2 regions of the Bradyrhizobium sp. UFLA05-109 genome follow, and region 2 is predicted to be linked to the other one. Evidence: riboswitches for the same ligand, from Rfam matches in the RefSeq annotation. Region 2 holds a riboswitch; the other holds the start of a gene.
What was found. Region 2 has a riboswitch for S-adenosylmethionine ahead of metX (homoserine O-acetyltransferase MetX). Riboswitches for the same ligand answer to the same signal wherever they lie in the genome.
Positions count from the first base shown of each region.

Region 1: another riboswitch for S-adenosylmethionine. It lies ahead of Q3C01_RS27900 (O-succinylhomoserine sulfhydrylase); the one in region 2 lies ahead of metX (homoserine O-acetyltransferase MetX).

Region 1 is NZ_JBBIAR010000042.1:71,470-81,709, reverse strand. It holds partial or broken gene Q3C01_RS27915 (hypothetical protein) at 1-587, opposite strand, end outside; gene Q3C01_RS27910 (PAS domain-containing protein) at 690-1,112, opposite strand; gene Q3C01_RS27905 (2'-deoxycytidine 5'-triphosphate deaminase) at 1,223-2,329, opposite strand; SAM riboswitch at 2,439-2,518, shown strand; gene Q3C01_RS27900 (O-succinylhomoserine sulfhydrylase) at 2,593-3,780, shown strand; gene Q3C01_RS27895 (SGNH/GDSL hydrolase family protein) at 3,898-4,890, opposite strand; gene Q3C01_RS27890 (SGNH/GDSL hydrolase family protein) at 4,903-5,682, opposite strand; gene Q3C01_RS27885 (OpgC domain-containing protein) at 5,682-6,989, opposite strand; gene apaG (Co2+/Mg2+ efflux protein ApaG) at 7,168-7,563, shown strand; gene Q3C01_RS27875 (Hsp33 family molecular chaperone) at 7,688-8,695, opposite strand; gene argF (ornithine carbamoyltransferase) at 9,023-9,946, opposite strand; gene Q3C01_RS27865 (aspartate aminotransferase family protein) at 9,946-10,240, opposite strand, start outside.
Region 2 is NZ_JBBIAR010000004.1:48,241-58,480, reverse strand. It holds gene hisC (histidinol-phosphate transaminase) at 1-340, opposite strand, end outside; gene Q3C01_RS03705 (chorismate mutase) at 370-1,230, opposite strand; SAM riboswitch at 1,423-1,502, shown strand; gene metX (homoserine O-acetyltransferase MetX) at 1,593-2,792, shown strand; gene metW (methionine biosynthesis protein MetW) at 2,794-3,456, shown strand; gene Q3C01_RS03690 (alpha/beta fold hydrolase) at 3,511-4,377, opposite strand; gene Q3C01_RS03685 (TIGR02594 family protein) at 4,614-5,261, shown strand; gene Q3C01_RS03680 (hypothetical protein) at 5,373-6,011, shown strand; gene Q3C01_RS03675 (MOSC domain-containing protein) at 6,166-6,954, opposite strand; gene clpB (ATP-dependent chaperone ClpB) at 7,195-9,834, shown strand; gene Q3C01_RS03665 (hypothetical protein) at 9,917-10,183, opposite strand.

The DNA of each region.
Region 1 (10,240 bases), on a different contig from region 2:
GCCGGCGCGCTGTTCGCATCGAACAGTGGTGCTTCGAGATGGCGCGCGAATACCAGGCGCTGGGCGAGTTCGAGGGGATCATCATATTCGTAGTAGTAACCTTCGAGCCCATCCTGGCCATCGACGCTTTGCTTGGTGCAGACGAAGCCGAGCCTGAGGTCGCCGAGCACGACGCCATTGTTGACGTGCCAGCCACGCAGCATCGCGCGTGACACTTCGCCGGGAATGCCGCAGATCGCGGGGCCCTTCCAGATCCAGCGCGGTGGCGGATAGCGGATCCAGGCCTTGCGATCGCTCTCATACATGTATTCGACATGCACGCCGCCGATCCAGTTGGAGAGATAGTGATATTGCGCGACCGCGACCGCCGGCGGCAGATGGCGCAGCCCGAGCTTGTCGAGCCCTGGCAGGAAACGCTCCTGCTGCTGGCGGCGAAACACACGGAAGACGAATTCAGCAGCATCCGCCGTGCCGCGCCGCGTCACCACGGTGAGGATGAGGCCGGTGAAATAAGCGTGGTAGAGATCGGCGATGGCACGCCAGCGTTTCCACTGGGCTTCCTGCGCGGAGTCCAAAGCGGTGGCCATGTTCGCTCCCGATCATTGTTTTGATCGAGTGTGTCACCGCACCCGGTGACAGGCAACCGGACGCTCATGCAGGGCGCCTCAGCTCCTTCGTCCAATTCCGCATCACGAAGTTTGCGGCGGCGATGCGGCCTTGGCCGCGCGCTCGCGCGCGACCCTCTCGGTCGCGTCGCGCGCCATAGCCACGGCGCCAAGCACGGCACCAGCAACATCGCGCACCAGCGCAAAGGTCATCTCGATATAGAGCTTGCGCCCGCTCTTGTGCAGCGCGCGGGTCAGCGTGGGCCGGCCGGCAAGCTTCATCGTGCCGCTCGACGTCGCACTCTCAAAGCCCTTCCAATGCGCGGCGCGCAAATGCTCGGGTACGATCAGGTCGAGGTTCTGGCCGAGCGCTTCTTGTGCCGAGAAGCCGAACAGAGCGCTCGATGCGCGATTCCATCGAACGATCGTGCCCGCGCGATCCGAATAGATCAGCGCATCCGCGGCATCATCAAGGATTCTTGCGTCGAGTTCGGATTGATCTGTCATTTCGCCCTCCTTCACCGAGGAGCAGTCCGGATGGAGCGAAGCGTAATCCCGGACCCTGCTTGGCGAAAGCCCCGGATTTCGCTGCGTTCCATCCGGGCTACGAAATGCGGCTACACCCGAAAGTGCTTGGAGAGCTTCAGGCCCTGCGCCTGGTAGTTCGAGCCGATGCGCTGGCCGTACATGGCGTCGGGGCGCGCCAACATTTTTTCGTAGACGAGACGGCCGACGATCTGGCCGTGCTCGAGGATGAAGGGCACCTCGCGCGAGCGCACCTCGAGCACCGCGCGCGCCCCCTGCCCGCCCGCACCGGCGTAGCCGAAGCCGGGATCGAAGAACCCAGCATAGTGCACGCGGAATTCGCCGACCAGCGGATCGAACGGCACCATCTCCGCGGCATAGTCCGGCGGAACCTGCACCGCTTCCTTGGAGGCGAGGATGTAGAACTCACCGGGATCGAGGATGAGGCTGCCGTCGGGACGCGCCGAGATCGGCTCCCAGAAATCCTCGACCGCGTAGCCGGCACGGCGATCGACATCGACGACGCCGGTGTGGCGCTTGGCGCGATAACCGACGAAGCCGCCGCCCTTTTCGCCGGAGAGATCGACGGAGACGGCGACACCACCGGTGAGATCGGCCTCGTCAATGTCGACGAGGCGCTCGGTCGCATGAAGCGCCTCGAGCTGATCGATGTTGAGGATGGCATCGCCGGTGCGGAAGCGCACCTGCGAGAGCCGCGAGCCCTCGCTCACCAGTACCGGAAACGTTTTTGGGCTGATCTCGGCATAGAGCGGGCCGTGATAGCCCGCACCGATCATGTCGAAACGGCGGGTGCCGTCGGCGATCACGCGGGTGAAGACGTCGAGCCGCCCGGTCGAGCTTTTCGGATTGGCGGCCGCGACGATCTCCGGCGGCAGCGCGAGGCTCTCGAGCAGCGGCACGATGTAGACGCAATTGGTCTCCAGCACCGCGCCGTCGGTGAGGCTGAACTCATGCAGCTTCAGCTCGTCGATGCGTTCGGCGACAGTGGCGCCGGGCCCGGGCAGGAAGCTCGCGCGGACACGGTAAGCGATATCACCGAGGCGCAGATCGAGGCTCGCCGGCTGGATCTGGCTTTCGACGAAGTCGTAAGCAGGCAGGATGAGCCCGTCATCTGCCATCGCCGCGATCATGCGGTCGGGCAGGATACCATTGGCGTCGGCGGCGACCGTGAACGTCAACCGGTGGTCCTCATCTCGGGTCAAAACGCATCCAAAAATGCGTAAAACGAACCTTTTACCGCTATCCGATGCATGCCTTGACGAAAAGGCCATGGCGGAATATGAGCATGACTTATCCCGTGGTGATTTGAGCCGGCCGGCTTGCAGCCACGTTAAATAAATCGCTAAACAGGCCGGGGACCTCTGTGATCCCGGCCAGTGGAGATATCCAGGCCGGTTTTTTTGTGACCATTTTCGCATCAATGGTCATGTCGGAGGTACCTATGTCGAAGTCGCCCGCTACTTACCGTCCCGAAACCCGGCTGGTTCATTCCGGCACCCTGCGCTCGCAATATGGCGAGACGTCCGAGGCGCTGTTCCTCACACAGGGCTACGTCTACGCAAGCGCCGAGGAATGCGAGGCGCGGTTCAAGGGCGAGGATCCCGGCTTCATCTATTCGCGCTATTCCAACCCGACGATCGCGATGTTCGAGCAGCGCATGATCGAGCTCGAAGGCGCCGAAGCCGCCCGCTCGGCAGCAACCGGCATGGCCGCGGTGACGACCGCGATCCTCGCGCCCTTGAAGGCCGGCGATCACTTGGTGGCATCAAAGGCGCTGTTCGGCTCGTGTCTCTACGTGGTGCAGGATCTGTTGCCGCGCTACGGCATCGAGACCACGCTGGTCGATGGCCTCGATCTCGACCAGTGGCAGCGCGCGGTCAAGCCGAACACCAAGACGTTCTTCCTGGAGAGCCCGACCAATCCGACGCTCGACGTGCTCGACATTCCCGCCATTGCCGAGATCGCCCACAAGGGCGGCGCGCGACTCGTCGTCGACAATGTGTTCGCGACGCCGATCTGGCAGAGCCCGCTGGCACTCGGTGCCGACGTCGTCGTCTACTCCGCGACCAAGCACATCGACGGCCAGGGCCGGTGCCTCGGCGGCGTCATCCTGTCTTCGGAAGCGTTCATCGCCGAGCACGTCCATAATTTCATGCGCCAGACCGGGCCGTCGATCTCGCCATTCAACGCCTGGGTCCTGCTCAAGGGGCTGGAGACGCTCGGCGTGCGCGTGCGTGCGCAGACCGACACCGCGGCCCGCGTTGCCGAAGTGCTCGCGAGCCATCCGAAGATTTCGCGGCTGGTCTATCCCGGCCGCGCCGATCATCCACAAGCGGCCCTCGTGAAGAAGCAGATGCGCGGCGGCTCGACGCTGGTCGGCTTCGAGGTCAAGGGCGGCAAGCAGGCCGCCTTCCGCGTGCTCAATGCCTTGAAGCTCGCCAAGATTTCCAACAATCTCGGCGATGCCAAGAGCCTGGTGACGCATCCGGCGACCACGACGCACCAGCGCCTGAAGCCGGAAGACCGCGCCGCGCTCGGCATCAGCGAAGGTTTTATCCGCTTCTCCGCAGGGCTCGAGCATGCCGACGATCTGATCGAGGATCTCACCGCGGCGCTGGAGAAGGCGTAACCACGCACTCGAAATCGTAGGGTGGGTTAGCCGAGGGCGTAACCCACCTCTTTAGTTCTCCACTCGTCGAAAGAAGTGGTGGGTTACGCTTCGCTAACCCACCCTACGACAATGGAGCTACATCGGCCGGTAGGTCCGCACGTCCGCAGGCACGTTGACACCGAGCTTGATCTGGCCAACGGAACGGATGATGTCGTCGCCGAGGAGCTGCGCGAAGCACGCGTAGCCCCAATCATTCATGTGCAGGCCGTCGGAGATCACGAAACTCTCGACCGGAATGGCCTGCTTCTCGTGCCAGTCGCGCATCACCTCGAAGCGTGGGAAGATACCGACGTGGCGGAGTTCCGCGACGCGGCCGAGCAGCTTCACCATCTTGCCGGCGCTCTCGGGGCGCTCGGTGACGCGCGGCGAATACTGCGGATCGACCAGCACGATGTCGGCATCGCCAGCCGCCTGGATGCGCGTGATGCCGTCCTCGACGAGCTTGGCGGTGTCGCCCGGATCGAGGTTGCGCAGCACCGCATTGGTGCCGACCTGCCAGATCACGAGGTCCGGATGCACGTCGATCACCTCTTTCTGGAGGCGCTTCATCATCTCGGGCGCGTCCTCGCCGCCGACGCCGGCGTTGATGACGGTGATGTCGGCGGTCGGATATTGCCGGCGGAGCTGCGCGGCAAGCCGGTTCGGATAGTTGAAATCAGGCGAGCTCGCACCGAAGCCTGCCGTCGACGACGAACCGAACGCGACGATGACGACCGGCTTGCCCGCGACCAGCTTGCCCGCGACATGCGGCAGCGAGCCCATCGATTTCGCGCTGCCCCTCGGCGGCAGGCATGGCACACGGCCAAAGATGTCGCCGGCAGATTTGGCGACCTGCTTGACCTTGTCGATGGCCCGCGCGGTGAACCCGCGCTGTCCGGGAGATTCTTGCTGGCTGGTCGCGGTGGTCGTGGCCTGCGGCGCGGGGGCCGGACTAGCGGCCTGCGGGTCCGTTGGTGCGGCAGCCACGGCCTGCGCGTGGGCGGGTGACAACGCAATAGGCATCAGCAGCGCGGCCGCTATGGGCGCAGCCAGCCATGCCGTCAGGCCAAAAGGGCGGAAAGAACTCATTTACGCTAAACCTCAGTTTTGCTGCTGGGCCGGACCGAGATGGGCTGCATCGACGACGAACTGCGCCAGCGCCCGGCCAAGGCAATCATGGACCTGTTTCGCCAACTCCGGCCCGCGCGACGGATTGAACAGGTCAAACTGACCCTGATCATTCCATTGACGCATGATCGCGAAACGGTCGAACAGCGGGATGTCATGCTCCTGCGCCACCACGCGCATATTATCGAGATAGGGCGGCACCGAGATCATGGTTTCGGTCCGCGGGCTGTACTGCAAGTTCATCAATATAACGTCGGCCCCAGCGTTTTGCAGCGCAGTAACGCCATCCGTGACGGCACCGCGGAACTCATCGGGATCGATGGATCGAATAGCATCCACGGTCCCGGTCTGCCAGATGACCAAAGTAGGCCTTTTCGCCTCCATGAGCTTAACGAAGCCGGATGCGGCCTCTTCTGCCGTCTTCTTGCTCTGTAGTTCTACGGAGACATGCACCGATTCCGACGGCAGCTTCTCCTTCAGGACCGCCTGAAGCCGGGCCGGGTAAGAACTTTCTTCCGACGACGGGATGGTGGTCGACCGGCTGCCGATGACCAGGATTTCGAGGGGTTTTTCGCTGCTTACGGCCTCGGCGACCTTCGGCAGCTTGCTTTCGGTGGCGAGCAGGTAGGACGGCACCTCGCACGCCGCAGGTCCTGCGGGCGCTTGAGGCGCAGCATTATCCTCGGCGCGCGCGGAAGGCGCGGCAAGTGCACCGCATAGCAGGATCAGGCTCAGGAGAACCTTCGCCTTCATCAGCCCCCTCCCGCCAGATCGGCGTTGCCGGCGGCGTTTTTGGTTTTGGAACCGCTCTTGTCGGCCACCAGCTTGTACCACGAAATCACCCAGGCCATGGCCCACATGATCAGGATTCCGCAGAGACTAATCAGCGCATGCATGCCCGGACTGCCGGACACCTCGGCCAGGATGAAATGGCCGGCAAAGGCCAGGAACACGCCCAGACAGAAAATCTCCAGCGAGTGCTGGCCGCAGAGGATCAGCGGCCTCAGGAGGGGCGATTTCAGGCCCGGCCAGTCCCGCGGCAGGAAGCGCACGGTGAGCGCGGCCAGCGCCAGGAAATGCGTGAAGCGCAGTACGTCCAGATCGGTCTTGTCGATCGGATACATCCACTGCTCGATCCGCTTCGGCATGAAGTGGGAGAGCTGCGGCAGGTACCAGGTCAGCGTCACGTAGAACGCAGCCGCCAGATAGGCGATCGAAATCCACATCGTCACGGGTGATGCCAGGATCCGCGACATGCGCCGCGCACCTCCGAGCGCACACCAGGCCCCGAACACGAACAGCAATTGCCAGGCGAGCGGGTTGAAGGCCCAGAAGCCATTCGGATAGGCCGAAAGATAGAGATCGAACTCCCAGGTCACCACGTAGAGCACGACCGAGAGGCCGAGCGTGAGATCCGGCTTCCATTTCATCAGCCAGAGGATCAGCGGCAGCGCCAGCATCAGCACGATATAGAGCGGCAGCACGTCCATGTTGACGGGCCGGAAGCGCAGCAGCAGCGCCTGCACGATGGTGACGTCGGGCTGCTTGAGGAAATCCATGATGCCCATCTCTTCCGTGTAGAGCGGGTTCTCGAAGCTGGTCGCGACGTAGGAGATTTCCGCGAGGAAGATCGTGAACAGGAAGACGTGGGCGACATAGATCTGCCAGACCCGGCGCAGGATCCGCGCAGTGGCGATGACGAAGCCGTTTTCCAGCATCGCGCGGCCGTAGACGAAGGCCGCGGTGTAGCCGGAGATGAAGATGAAGATCTCGGTGGCGTCGCTGAAGCCGTAGTTGCGGATGGTGAACCAGGTCAGCAGGTTTGGCGGCAAGTGGTCGATGAAGATCAGCCACAACGCAAGCCCGCGAAAGAGATCGAGCCGAAGCTCACGCTCGCCGATGACGGGCAGCGTGATAGCAGGCGCCGCCGCGCGCGGCTTCGCCTCGACGGACTTCGACTTGGCGTCCAAGGACTTGGCATCCAAGGACTTAGCATCTAAGGCCTTGGCATCCGCGGTTCCGGCGATCGGCGATCCCGTCACTTGGTCGGCAATGGTCATCGGGCCAAAACCCTTGCGCAAATCGCAGCGTTTGAGGAGTGTACCGGGCCGGTGGCCTGCTCGCAAAGCGATCGGATCACATTGGGGTGTAACTACCGTGCCGATTCGGGCGGCACGATGTCGCTGACGCTGCGGGCCGCGATTGGTTCCCGGTGAGGTTTTCGTTATGATGGCAACCATGTACCGTGCCGTGACCCGCCAGATCGAAGTGACCGTCGAGCCGAACTTTGTCCCGGAGCAGTCGTCAGCCGAGCGCTCTCGCTACTTCTGGTCCTACACCATCGTGATCACCAACTCCGGCGACGAGACCGTGCAGCTCAAGACGCGGCACTGGATCATCACCGACGCGACAGGGCGGCAGCAGGAAGTCAAGGGCGAAGGCGTGATCGGCGAGCAGCCGATCCTCGCGCCCGGCGAGCGCTACGAATACACCTCGGGCGTCCCGCTCTCGACCGCCTCGGGCTTCATGACCGGCCGCTACCAGATGGTCAACGAAAGCGGCGAGCGTTTTGAGATCGACGTGCCGACGTTTTCGCTCGATAGCCCGGATGGCGGCAAGCGGGTGTTGAACTGAGGGGCGGCATGCTGCGGTAGGGTGGACAAAGGCGCGAAGCGCCGTGCCCAACACCTCTCCAATCATGTGATAGAAGTGGTGGGCACGCTTGGCTTTGCCCACCTTACGACTTCTGACCGCTTGGCTAGGCGTTCTCCACCCCCGCCTCGTGCGGCGTGAATTGATACACCGAGCTACAGAACTCGCAGGTCACGACGACCTTGTCGTCCTTGACCATCGCGGCGCGATCATCGGGCGAAAAGCTCTTCAGCATCGCCGCCACCGCATCGCGCGAGCAGGAGCATTCCGCTTTCAGACCCAGCGGATTGAACACGCGCACGCCGCGCTCGTGAAAAAGCCGGTACAACAGCCGCTCGCCCGAGAGATCGGGATCGATCAGCTCGACGTCCTCGACCGTACCGATCAGCGAGCGCGCTTCGACCCAGGCATCGTCCTCGGCGACGGTATGCGGCGAGGTGCCTTCGGGCGCGTCGCCGGGATGCATGTCGGCCTGTCGCGCGCGCTCCGGCGCCTTCGGCAAGAACTGCATCAACAGACCACCGGCGCGCCAGCGGTGCTTGCCGCCGTCGCTCGAGCGCCATTCCTCGCCGACGGCGAGGCGCACCTTGGTCGGGATCTGCTCGGAGCGCAGGAAGTATTCATGCGCCGCATCTTCCAGGCTGCCACCGTCAAGTGCGACGAGGCCCTGGTAGCGGCTCATGTCCGGGCCCTGATCGATCGTCATGGCGAGATGACCGCGACCAAGCAGCGAGCCGGAGTCCTTTGCCCCGCCGAGCCGCGAGGCATCGTAGCGGGCATAGGCGCGCAGGCGGTTGGGCGCCTTGAAGTCGACCACCAGGAATGACACCGGGCCGTCAGTCTGCGCCTGAAGGATGAAGCGGCCTTCGAATTTCAGCGCCGAGCCGAGCAGCGTCGTCAGCACGATGGCCTCGCCGAGCAGCTTGCCGACCGGCGCGGGGTAATCGTGCTTGGTGAGGATATCGTCGAGCGCAGGCCCGAGCCGGGTCAAGCGCCCGCGCACGTCGAGCGCATCGACCTCGAAGGGCAGCACGGCGTCGTCGACGGGAACGGAAGACGGCGCGCGAACCGGACTTTCGGGCCCGGCTTTGATGTCAGGGGATTGGGGGACCATGGCGCTCTATCTGGGGTCGGAGTGAACGAAATGAAAGGGGCGGCAAGGCGCTCCGTTTTTGATGCAGAATGGATCGTACACAGCACACCATATTCGGTGTCGTCCCGGCGCGCGCAAAGCGCGAGCCCGGGACCCATAACCACAGGATTGCGTTGTGGCGGAGATGACAACCCCGAGTCTTCGCTAAACTCCACCCTGTGGTTATGGGTCCCGGATCTGCGCTCCGCTTCGCTGCGCTTGTCCGGGACGACGACCGAAGATAGGGCAACGCCACGCTGCCATCATCACGGTTCTCTCATTGTCGTCCGCCAGGACGGCGATCCAAACCTATTTCACCGCGTCAAAGCACCAGGCCAAAATACCCTTCTGCGCGTGCAGACGGTTTTCAGCCTCGTCGAACACGACGGATTGCGGACCATCGATCACCTCGTCGGTGACCTCCTCGCCGCGATGGGCGGGCAGGCAGTGCATGAACAGCGCATCGGGCTTGGCGAGCGACATTAGCTGGGCGTTGACCTGGTAGGGCTTGAGCACGTTGTGGCGACGCTCGCCCTCCTTGTCGCCCATCGAGACCCAAGTGTCGGTGACGACGCAATCGGCGCCGCGCACCGCAGCTTCCGGATCGGTGCCCAGCATGATCGGAGCGCCCGTCGCCTTGACCCAGTCGCGCATCGCCTTTTTCGGCGCGAGCTCCGGCGGGGTCGCGACATTGAGGTTGAACTTGAAGCGCTCGGCGGCATGCGCCCAGGAGGCGAGAACGTTGTTGTCGTCGCCGGTCCAGGCCACTGTCTTGCCCTCGATCGGCCCGCGATGCTCCTCATAGGTCATGAGATCGGCCATCACCTGGCACGGATGCGAGCGCCGCGTCAGTCCGTTGATGACAGGCACTGTCGCGTTCGCCGCGAGCTCGAGCAGCGCATCGTGATTGAGGATGCGGATCATGATGGCATCGACATAGCGCGACAGCACGCGCGCGGTGTCGGCGATGGTCTCGCCGCGGCCGAGCTGCATCTCGGCGCCGGTGAGCATGATGGGCTCGCCTCCGAGCTGGCGCATGGCGACATCGAACGACACCCGCGTCCGCGTCGACGGCCGCTCGAAGATCATCGCCAGCGTCTTGCCTTCGAGCGGCTTGACCGGCTGATGCGCCTTCTGCTTTGCCTTCATGGCCGAGGAGGCGGCGAGCATGCTCTTGAGCTCCGACAGCGGCAGCTCGTTGATATCCAGAAAGTGCTTGGGCGTCTTGCTCATCAGCTTGCCGCCGGCGTCTTGAGAGTGGATTCAATCGCGGTGCAGGCGCGCTCGAGCCGCGCGATGCCCTCCTCGATTTCCGCCTCGGTGACGATCAAGGGCGGCAGGAAGCGCACCACATTGTCGCCGGCGCCGACGGTGAGCAGCTTTTCGTTGCGCAGCGCCGTGGCAAGATCGCCCGAAGGCACCACGGCCTTGAGGCCGATCAACAGCCCCTCGCCGCGCACTTCGCTGACGACATCCGGATGGCGGTCGATCACGGAGGCGAGCTTCTGCTTGAGCAGCAGCGACATC
Region 2 (10,240 bases):
AGCCGTGGGTGGTCGAGATCGCTTCATCGCCCTGGCTGAGATAGGTGTGCGCGAGCAGATTGAGGATCTCGTCCGAGCCGGCGCCGCAGATGATGCGGTCTGGATCGAGCCCATAGGCGCGGCCGATCGCTTCGCGCAGCACGCGCGAGGTGCCTTCCGGATAGTCTTCCAGATGCGTCGCCACACGTGTGAAGGCCTCGATCGCCTTCGGCGAGGGCCCGAACGGCGTCTCGTTCGCCGACAGCTTGAACACCTTGCGGCCCGGCTCCGGCACCGGGCTCTTGCCGGGCGTGTAGGGCGCAATATCGAGAATGCCGGGATTCGGCACGGGGCGGGACATCGTCTACTCCGGAAAGGATGCGGGGCGGCTCAAGCCTTCACATCGGATTTGGCCGACCCGTTCGGAGGCACCGTATAGCGCGTTGCGTGGCCGCCGACGAGAGCCGACGAGCGGACCGAGGCGCCGGCCCGGATCAGGGCCATTTTGATCTTCTCGAAGCCGATGCCGGTCTCCGACACCAGCAGCGCAGCGCCGTCGAAGGCGGTATCGGGCACCGCGACGATGTCAGCGAGCGGCGCCAGCGCCCTCGCGGTGTCGGCGTTCCAGCCGGACACGCGCACGCTCCAGGTCTGGACCTCCGTGACCATGGCGTCGTCGGCGACCCGCGAGATCACGAAGACGGGCAGCGCAGCCGGATGGTCGGCGCGCTCGAGGAACGGCAGCCGCGCGATGATTTTTGGCGCGCCCTCGGCCTCGAGTTCGCTCCACCATGGCGTGCGGCTCGAGATCGCCGAGACCAGAGCCAAATCACCCTTCGATTTCGCCAGCGCCTCGACGGCGGCCTGCGCGCTGAAATGCGGCACATAGGGTGTGGTGAAGCCGAAATGGAATCGCGCCGAATCCCGCATCGCGGACTCGCCGACCGAGACGTCGGCATGCACCGAGAACGGCGCCTGTACATAAGTGAAGGTCGAGATGATGACGCGCCAGATGCTCTCGATGGTGTCGAGCGGCAGGATGCCGCGATGGCGCTCGACGAGGCGGCGCATCATGCTGGCCTCGCGCGCCGGCCGGAAAGCCGAGCCGACCTCCTGCGTTTGCTTCGCCTGGATCAGGCGGTCGATGATGTCGCCGCGCTGCATCAAGAGGCGATGCACTTCCTCGTCGATCGCATCGATCTCCTTGCGCAATTCCTGGAGCGATGGTGGCGCGGGCGGACGTTGGGACATATCTGCCAGGGGCTGTTGAGAGGTTTTCAAAAGCGGATCGGCCGAGGCGGACCTGCTGCATCAAAGGGACTGATTAGGCAGGATGGGCGCCGAAAGCAAAGAGAAATCACGGTTCTTTCGCCTGACTTCGCAAGGCCCCCTTTGGTTAATCGGTGCCTCGGCTTGACGAAAAGCGCTCCAGCAACTAGTTTTTGCTTGTTCCGTGGTCATTTGAGCCGGCCGGCTTGCAGCCACGTTAAAAAACTCGCTAAACAGGCCGGGGACGCATCCGATCCCGGCCGAACCTATCGTTCAGGCCGGGTTTTTCATGGCCTGATGTCAGCGGTGGCTTGAGGGCCGCCGCCAACGAGGTCGATGGTCAGATGGTTGGCGTCACGTCAGTACCGAGCCCCGCGATCGCCGAAGAGCGCTCGCATGAGGCGGATCATCCGAGTTCGCAGGTTGCGTATTTCGGCGCCGAGCAACCGTTGCCCCTCGATTGCGGCATCGACCTCAGCCCGTTCCAGATCGCCTATCAGACTTATGGCGAGCTCAATGCCGAGCGTTCCAACGCCGTGCTGATCTGCCATGCGCTGACCGGCGACCAGCATGTCGCGAATGTCCACCCCGTCACCGGCAAGCCCGGATGGTGGGAGACCCTGGTCGGGCCCGGCCGGCCGCTCGACCCCGGCCAGTACTTCATCATCTGCGCCAACGTCATCGGCGGCTGCATGGGCTCGACCGGACCTGCCTCGCTCAATCCAGCGACGGGCAAGGTGTGGGGCCTGGATTTTCCCATCATCACCATCCCCGACATGGTGCGCGCGCAGGCGATGCTGATCGATCGCCTCGGCATCGACACGCTGTTTGCGGTGGTCGGAGGCTCGATGGGCGGCATGCAGGTGCTGCAATGGACCGCGGCCTATCCTGAGCGCGTGTTCTCCGCGCTCGCGATCGCCTGCTCGACGCGGCACTCCGCGCAGAACATCGCCTTCCACGAGCTCGGCCGCCAGGCCGTCATGGCCGATCCCGACTGGCACAACGGGCGCTATACCGATCACGGCATCCATCCGCATCGCGGGCTCGCGGTGGCACGGATGGCTGCGCACATCACGTACCTTTCGGACGCAGCGCTGCATCGTAAATTCGGCCGGCGCATGCAGGACCGTGAGCTACCGACATTCTCGTTCGATGCGGATTTCCAGGTCGAGAGCTATCTGCGCTACCAGGGCTCGTCTTTCGTCGAGCGGTTCGATGCCAACAGCTATCTCTACCTGACGCGCGCGATGGACTATTTCGACATCGCCGGCGACCATGATGGCGTGCTGGCGAAGGCGTTTGCCGGCGTCAAGACGCGCTTCTGCGTGGTGTCGTTCACCAGCGACTGGCTGTTCCCGACCTCGGAATCGCGCGCGCTGGTGCACGCGCTCAACGCGTCGAGCGCGCGGGTGTCGTTCGCCGAGATCGAAACCGATCGCGGCCATGACGCCTTCCTGCTCGACGTCCCCGAATTCTTCGATATCTCCCGCGCCTTCCTGCAATCCGCGGGCAAGGCGCGCGGCATCAACGGCAAGGGCGGCTGAAATGTCTGTACAGGAAGTGCTGCCGCTCGGTGGCCTTGCGACCGAACAATCCGGCCAGTTTCGCGCCGATCATTTGCTGGTTGCGGAGATGGTCAAGCGCGGCTCGAAGGTGCTCGACGTGGGCTGTGGCGACGGCGATCTGCTGCAACTCCTGGAAAACCGCGGCATCGACGGCCGCGGCATCGAGCTGTCGCGCGAGGGTGTCAACCGCTGCGTCGCCAAGGGGCTCGCGGTGGTGCAGGGCGACGCCGACACCGACCTCATCAACTATCCCGACGACGCCTTCGACTATGTGATCCTGTCGCAGACGCTTCAGGCGACGCGGCAGCCGAGGGTGGTGCTGGAAAATCTTCTGCGCATCGGCCACCGCGCCATCGTGTCGTTCCCGAACTTCGGCTACTGGAAGATGCGCTTGCAGCTCCTGATCGGCGGCCACATGCCGCGCACGGAGAACCTGCCGGCGACCTGGTACGACACCGCCAACATCCATTTCTGCACCATCAAGGACTTCGTCCAGCTCTGCGACGAGATCGGCGTGAAGATGGAGCGCGCCGAAGCGCTCGATCTCTACGGCCGTCCGCTGCGGCTGCGATTGCCCTGGTGGGTGTGGAATCTGTTCGGCGAGCAGGGCGTATTTCTGCTGAGCCGCGGCGGCGGGAAGTGACACCTCTGGTGTCATTCCGGGTTCGCTCGTCGAGCGCCCCGGAACGACAGCAAACTAATTAGCAGCCACCGACCTCAGATCGCGTACTGGCCAACGCCCGGCTTCCACCAGCGCGACGAACCGCTCCACCGTTTCGTTGAACAGCGCGGGCTCTTCGAGATTGAGCACGTGGCCGGACTTCGGGAACATTGCAAGTCCCGCCGCCGGCAGATGCTTCTTCAGGAACAGGCTCGGCCCGATGCAGGGATCGTCCTCGTCGCCGCAGATAATCAGCGCGGGCGTAGCGACGGCTCTGATCGCATCTGTCATCGTGTAGATCGAGGGGCGGCCGCCCTGGAAGCCGCGCATGGTGTTGGCCGAGCCCCTGGAATCGTGCCGCGCGAGTGCGGCATAGAAATCGGCGTGTCCGCGCGGGTCCTTGACCAGGAAGGGAATCCGGCTCGGCGCCTCGCGCGTGGCTTTCGCAACGTCCACGGAGCCGAGCGTTTCGAACTGCTCGGCGTTGGCGCGGCACTGCTGGCGCCAGGCTTCGAGATTGTCGAGCTCCGAGCCTGAACCGACGCCGGCCAGCGTCATCGATAGCGCGCGCTGTGGCGCATTGAGGCCGATCTGGAGCGAGGAATAGGCGCCCATCGAGAGGCCGACGAGATGTGCGCGATCGATCGAAAGATGATCGAGCACCGCGAGTGCATCGGTGTAGAAGTGCTTGTAGGTGTAGACCTCGGCCGACGCGGGCACGTCCGACGGCGTATAGCCGCGCGCCGAATAGCTGATGCAGCGATGGCCGCGCGAGAAGTAGCGCATCTGCGGCTCCCAATTGGTGCAGTCGGCCGCGAATTCGTGCAGGAAGATGATTGGTGTGCCGTGGCCCGCTTCCTCGAAATAGATGCGGACATCGTCCCTGGTCGTGGCGTGGGGCATTAACCGTTTCCCTCTTTCTGAGCCGTCGCGTTAAGCATCGCAGTTAATGCTGTGGGCAGCAATGCGGCAGCATCAGACCAGCATCGACACAGGATCATCGCATAAATTCCCTGAAGCGAATTTCTGCTATGCAGCATTGTGCCTTGCTCTCGCCACATCTCGACTTTCATACGACCCGCGGATGTCGGCCGCCGCACCGGCCGACGGTGATTGGGGGTGTCAACGAAGGATGAAGAATGTTTGAGTTGTTTGCGTTCGGCCGGCTGCGTCACGTCATCGCGCTGGCTCTCTTCTCCGCGGCGTTCGCCGCATCTATCTCTCCAGCATCGGCACGGTCTCATCGTCACAGCGCAGAGCGGCACGCTCACGTGCATCACGCCGCGCACCATGCGGGCAGGCATCATCACTATCGCCACGCAGGCTCATCGCGCTTCGAGCGCGGCGCCGCGCAATTGCAGGCGAACGGCTTCATGGATACGCAGGCCAGCTATGATCAGAGCGCCAATGCCGCGGCCGTGGCGGGCGGCTTTGGCAGTGGCTCGGGCCTCGTCTCGGAAGCGCGCCGCTATCTCGGTGGCAATCCGACCGGACGCGGCAGCCTATGGTGTGCGCGTTTCATGAACATGGTGCTCCAGCACACCGGCCACCAGGGCACCGGCTCCGACATGGCGAACTCGTTCGCGCATTACGGAACGCGTGTCTCCGGTCCGCAGGTCGGCGCGATTGCGGTCATGTCGCGCGGTCGCCGCGGCGGCCATGTCGGCATCATCACCGGCATCGACGCCAAGGGCAATCCGATCATGATCTCCGGCAACAACGGCAATCGCGTCCGCGAGGCACCGATCTCGCGCGGGCGGATCTATGCGTACGTGATGCCGAACTGATCGATCGTTCCCGCACATTGCGAACCTGTCGTCGGGCTCGTGCGACCTTAAGGAGGCGCGGGCTCGGCGGTTAGCGCCATTTGCCCTGCGGATCATGGGGGGTGCGGCAGGATGACGTTCGAGAGAGTGACGCGGGCCGTCTTCGACGAGCTTCTGGCGAACAATGGATCGGAAAGATTTCGGCGGGAGCTCGCCCGTTACGATCTGGAGTCCGACCCACCTGCGCGGGACGATTGTGCCGTGCTTCGCGGGCCGCTCGCAGCATCCGACTTCGTCGACGTGCCGGCCTTCAACACGTTGGTGATGGGCGATCTGACCGTCGACGGCCTCATCGATCTAGGGAGCGCAGGTGCGTTTGATGAAGGCGGGGTGTTCGTCGTGCTCGGCAATGTCGCCAGCACGGTGTTTTCGACGGGTTTTGCCAAGGGGACGTTCATCGACGGCAATCTCGAAGCCGACTCGTTGATCCTGAACGCCTACGATGACTCCGCGTTGGTGGTGAGGGGAAATCTGCGGACCTATTTCTTCTACGGCCGGGACATCTGGGCAGAGGTCGGCGGCAAGGCCGAGATGCACTATGGCGACGGCTACTGCCTGCCGATCGGCTATACCAGTGCCGGTGCTGAGGCGATCGAACCGTTGCATGATCGCGCGACGTCGCTACGCCGGCTCAATCTCGACAGCACGGACTATATCGAGCCTCACCGTTTTCTGGACCTGATCAGAAGCGGTCGACCGATTTTCAAGTAAGACAAGCAAAACTTCGTTCGTCATTGCGACAAGCGTAGTTGTAGGGTGGGCATAGGCGCGATAGGGCCGTGCCCACCACTTTTCGCAACAGCGGCAGAATGGTGGGCGCGCTTCGCTTTGCCCACCCTACGACAGTCACACCAGCTACGACAGTTCACACCAGCTTCGGCTCTTCCATCACAATCTTGTCGCCGACGCCGATATCGCCGTCCGCGATGACCTCGGCGTAGATGCCGCAATCCATGTGGCCGAGATGGCGCGACAGCGTCGGCGGGATTTCGAGATCGCGTTCCGCGGTCTCGGGATCGACATTGGTCGCCGCGCAGCGCTTGATGCGCTTGACCACCTTGAGCCGCGCATTGCCGATCGCCAGTGTGCGGCCGAGGAGGTCGAGCTCGGACCAGGCCGGCCAGCCCTGAACGTAGAGGTTGCCGCGGAAGCGCAGGGGATGGACGGCAAGGCCGCCCAGCATCTCCTCGATTGCACGCACACTGCCGAGATTGATGATGGAGACGACCTTGCTGGCGACATCCGAAAAGCTGTGATCGCGCCCCGACAAGACTTTTGGCGGTCCGCGCAACTCGCTCTGGAAATTGCCGGTGAAGTAGGTCTCGATGGCAGCTCGCCCGCTTGCCGTCTCCAGGTCGCCGCTGGCGACGACCTCGCCGTCCTTGCGGATGGTCAGAAGATTGGTCGCGTCCTCGAACCGGCTGTTGAGGCCGGCTAGCCGCTCATTGCGCATCAGCATCAGGAACTGGGTCTTGGGCATCCATTGCGGCGCCTCCGGATCGAACCCGCTCGGGCCGTTCTCGATGGCATAGCGGCGGTCGGCGGGGAGGGTCTGCCCGACCCGCAACGCAACGCGAGGCAGGGGCTCTGGCGTGAGGCCTTTGACCGGATAGCGGTAAAGGCAGGTGATCTCGGCAGTCGGGCTGGTCATCATGGCGCTAGTTAAGGGATTCCACCCGCCGGCGCAAAGCCGGCCATTTGGCGCACGAATTTGTGAAGAAGCCTCTTCCGTTCCCGTGACTTGGTTCCCACATCTGCGTCAGGCCGGCGCCAGCGTCGGCTGCTAACGACCGTTTGCTGCTTGAGGAACGTCAATGCGGCGAGCGGAAACCCAATGAAGATGCCATTTGGAGTGCCTTAGAGGGCTCCAGGGGCAGGCCGAGGGAAAGACAAAATGAACATTGAAAAATACACCGAACGCTCCAGGGGCTTCGTCCAGTCCGCGCAGTCGCTCGCAATGCGCGAGGGGCACCAGCAGTTTTCTACACTCCATCTCCTGAAAGTCCTCCTTGACGACAATGAGGGCCTCGCTGCCGGTCTGATCGACCGTGCCGGCGGCAATTCCCGCGCGATTTTGAAGGCGACCGAGGACGCCCTGAACAAGGTGCCGAAGGTCAGCGGCGGTGGCGCCGGGCAGATCTATCTGGCGCCCGAGCTCGCGCGCACCTTTGACGCTGCCGAAAAGGCCGGCGAGAAGGCCGGCGACAGTTTCGTCACGGTCGAGCGCCTGCTGCTCGGGCTCGCGCTCGAAAAGAGCAGCGAAGCCGGCACGATCCTCAGCAAGGGCGGCGTCACCCCGCAAAACCTCAATGCGGCGATCGAGGCGCTGCGCAAGGGCCGCACGGCCGATAGCGCAACCGCCGAGAACGCCTACGACGCGCTGAAGAAATACGCCCGCGATCTCACGCAGGCCGCGCGCGACGGTAAGCTCGATCCGGTGATCGGTCGCGACGAGGAGATCCGCCGCACCATCCAGGTGCTCTCCCGCCGTACGAAGAACAATCCCGTGCTGATCGGCGAACCCGGCGTCGGCAAGACCGCCATTGTCGAGGGACTGGCGCTGCGCATCGTCAATGGCGACGTGCCGGAAAGCCTCAAGGACAAGAAGCTGCTCTCGCTCGACCTCGGCGCACTGATCGCCGGCGCAAAATACCGCGGCGAGTTCGAGGAGCGGCTGAAGGCCGTGCTCCAGGAGGTCACCGCGACCGAAGGCACCTTCATCCTGTTCATCGACGAGATGCACACGCTGATCGGTGCCGGCAAGGCCGACGGCGCGATGGACGCGTCGAACCTGCTCAAGCCCGCGCTTGCCCGCGGCGAATTGCACTGCATCGGCGCGACCACGCTCGATGAGTATCAGAAGCACGTCGAGAAGGACGCGGCGCTGGCCCGGCGCTTCCAGCCGATCTTCGTCAGCGAGCCATCGGTCGAGGACACCATCTCGATCCTGCGCGGGCTGAAGGACAAGTACGAGCAGCACCACGGCGTGCGGATCACCGATTCCGCGCTGGTGGCGGCGACGACGCTGTCCAACCGCTACATCACCGATCGCTTCCTGCCGGACAAGGCGATCGACCTCATGGACGAGGCCGCCGCACGGCTGAAGATGCAGGTCGATTCCAAGCCCGAGGAGCTGGATTCGCTGGATCGCGAGATCATCCGGCTCAAGATCGAGCAGGAAGCCCTCAAGAAGGAAAGCGATCTCGGCTCCAAGACCCGCCTCCAGGCGCTGGAGAAGGAGCTTGCCGATCTCGAGGAGAAATCGGCGGCGCTGACGTCGCGCTGGAGCGCTGAGAAGAACAAGCTCTCCAACGCCCAGAAGCTCAAGGCCGAGCTCGACGCCCTGCGCGTCGAGCTTGCCAATGCGCAGCGGCGCGGCGAATTCCAGAAGGCCGGCGAGCTGGCTTATGGCCGGATCCCGGAGCTGGAGAAGAAGCTCGCCGATATCGAGGCGCGTGAAGGCAGCAGTGAGATGATGGAGGAGGCGGTCACCGCCAACCACATCGCGCAGGTGGTCTCGCGCTGGACCGGCGTGCCCGTCGACAAGATGCTGGAGGGCGAGAAGGAAAAGCTCCTCAAGATGGAGGAGGCGCTCGGCAAGCGCGTCGTCGGCCAAGCTGAGGCCGTGCATGCGGTCGCTACCGCAGTGCGCCGCTCGCGCGCGGGCCTGCAGGATCCGAACCGGCCGATCGGCTCGTTCATGTTCTTGGGCCCCACCGGCGTCGGCAAGACCGAGCTGACCAAGGCGCTCGCGGAGTATCTGTTCAACGACGAGACCGCGATGGTCCGCCTCGACATGTCCGAATACATGGAGAAGCACTCGGTCTCGCGGCTGATCGGCGCGCCTCCGGGTTATGTCGGCTATGACGAGGGTGGCGCGCTGACCGAAGCGGTGCGGCGCCGGCCCTACCAGGTCGTGCTGTTCGACGAGATCGAGAAAGCGCATCCTGACGTCTTCAACGTCCTGTTGCAGGTGCTCGACGACGGCCGCCTCACCGACGGCCAGGGCCGTACGGTCGATTTCCGCAACACGCTGATCATCATGACCTCGAACCTCGGTTCGGAGTTTTTGGTGAATCAACCGGAGGGTGAAGATACCTCTGCCGTGCGCGAGCACGTGATGGCAACGGTGCGAGGGCATTTCAGGCCAGAGTTTCTCAACCGCGTCGACGAGATCATCCTGTTCCATCGTTTGCAGAAGAGCGAGATGGGACGGATCGTCGAGATCCAGTTCGCGCGGCTCCAGCAGCTGCTCGCCGATCGCAAGATCACGCTGGCGCTGGATGGCGCAGGCCGCGACTGGCTCGCTGCCAAGGGCTGGGATCCGGCTTATGGGGCGCGGCCCTTGAAGCGGGTGATCCAGCGCTATCTCCAGGATCCGCTCGCCGAGATGATCCTGGCCGGCGAGGTGAAGGACGGTGACACCGTTGGGATCTCCACCGAGGGCAACGTGCTGACCTTCAACGGCAAGGCGCAGCAGACGGCCGAGATCGCCCAGTTCGAGGCACCGGTGCCGAAGCGCAAGCTGAACTGATCGTCCCTGTCGCTCCAAACAACAAACCGCCCCTGAGAGGTCGTCCTCTCCGGGGCGAGTTTGTTTTGTCAGATCCTGCCGGCTAGCTGGCTGTGGACACGGAGCCCGGATTGGCCGGGCCTTGCTCGTCATCGTCCTGTTCGAGCTCTGACAGGATGTCCACCAGCTCGCGCACGCGGCCCTGAGCCAGCGGCCGCAGGTCGTTGATCATGGGCTCGTCGTTGGCGAGCCAAGCCTGGGCTTCGGCGAGCTCGTCGATGGTCGCGCCTGTTCCGATGATCTCTGCAATGGTGACGTCGTCAGCCCCGCTGACGGCCTTGGTGACGTCGTCGCGTGAGAGGTGCCCCATGAATCGTCCTCCTCCTGACTCGATCGGTTGGAATTCGCACCAGAGGAATAAATTATC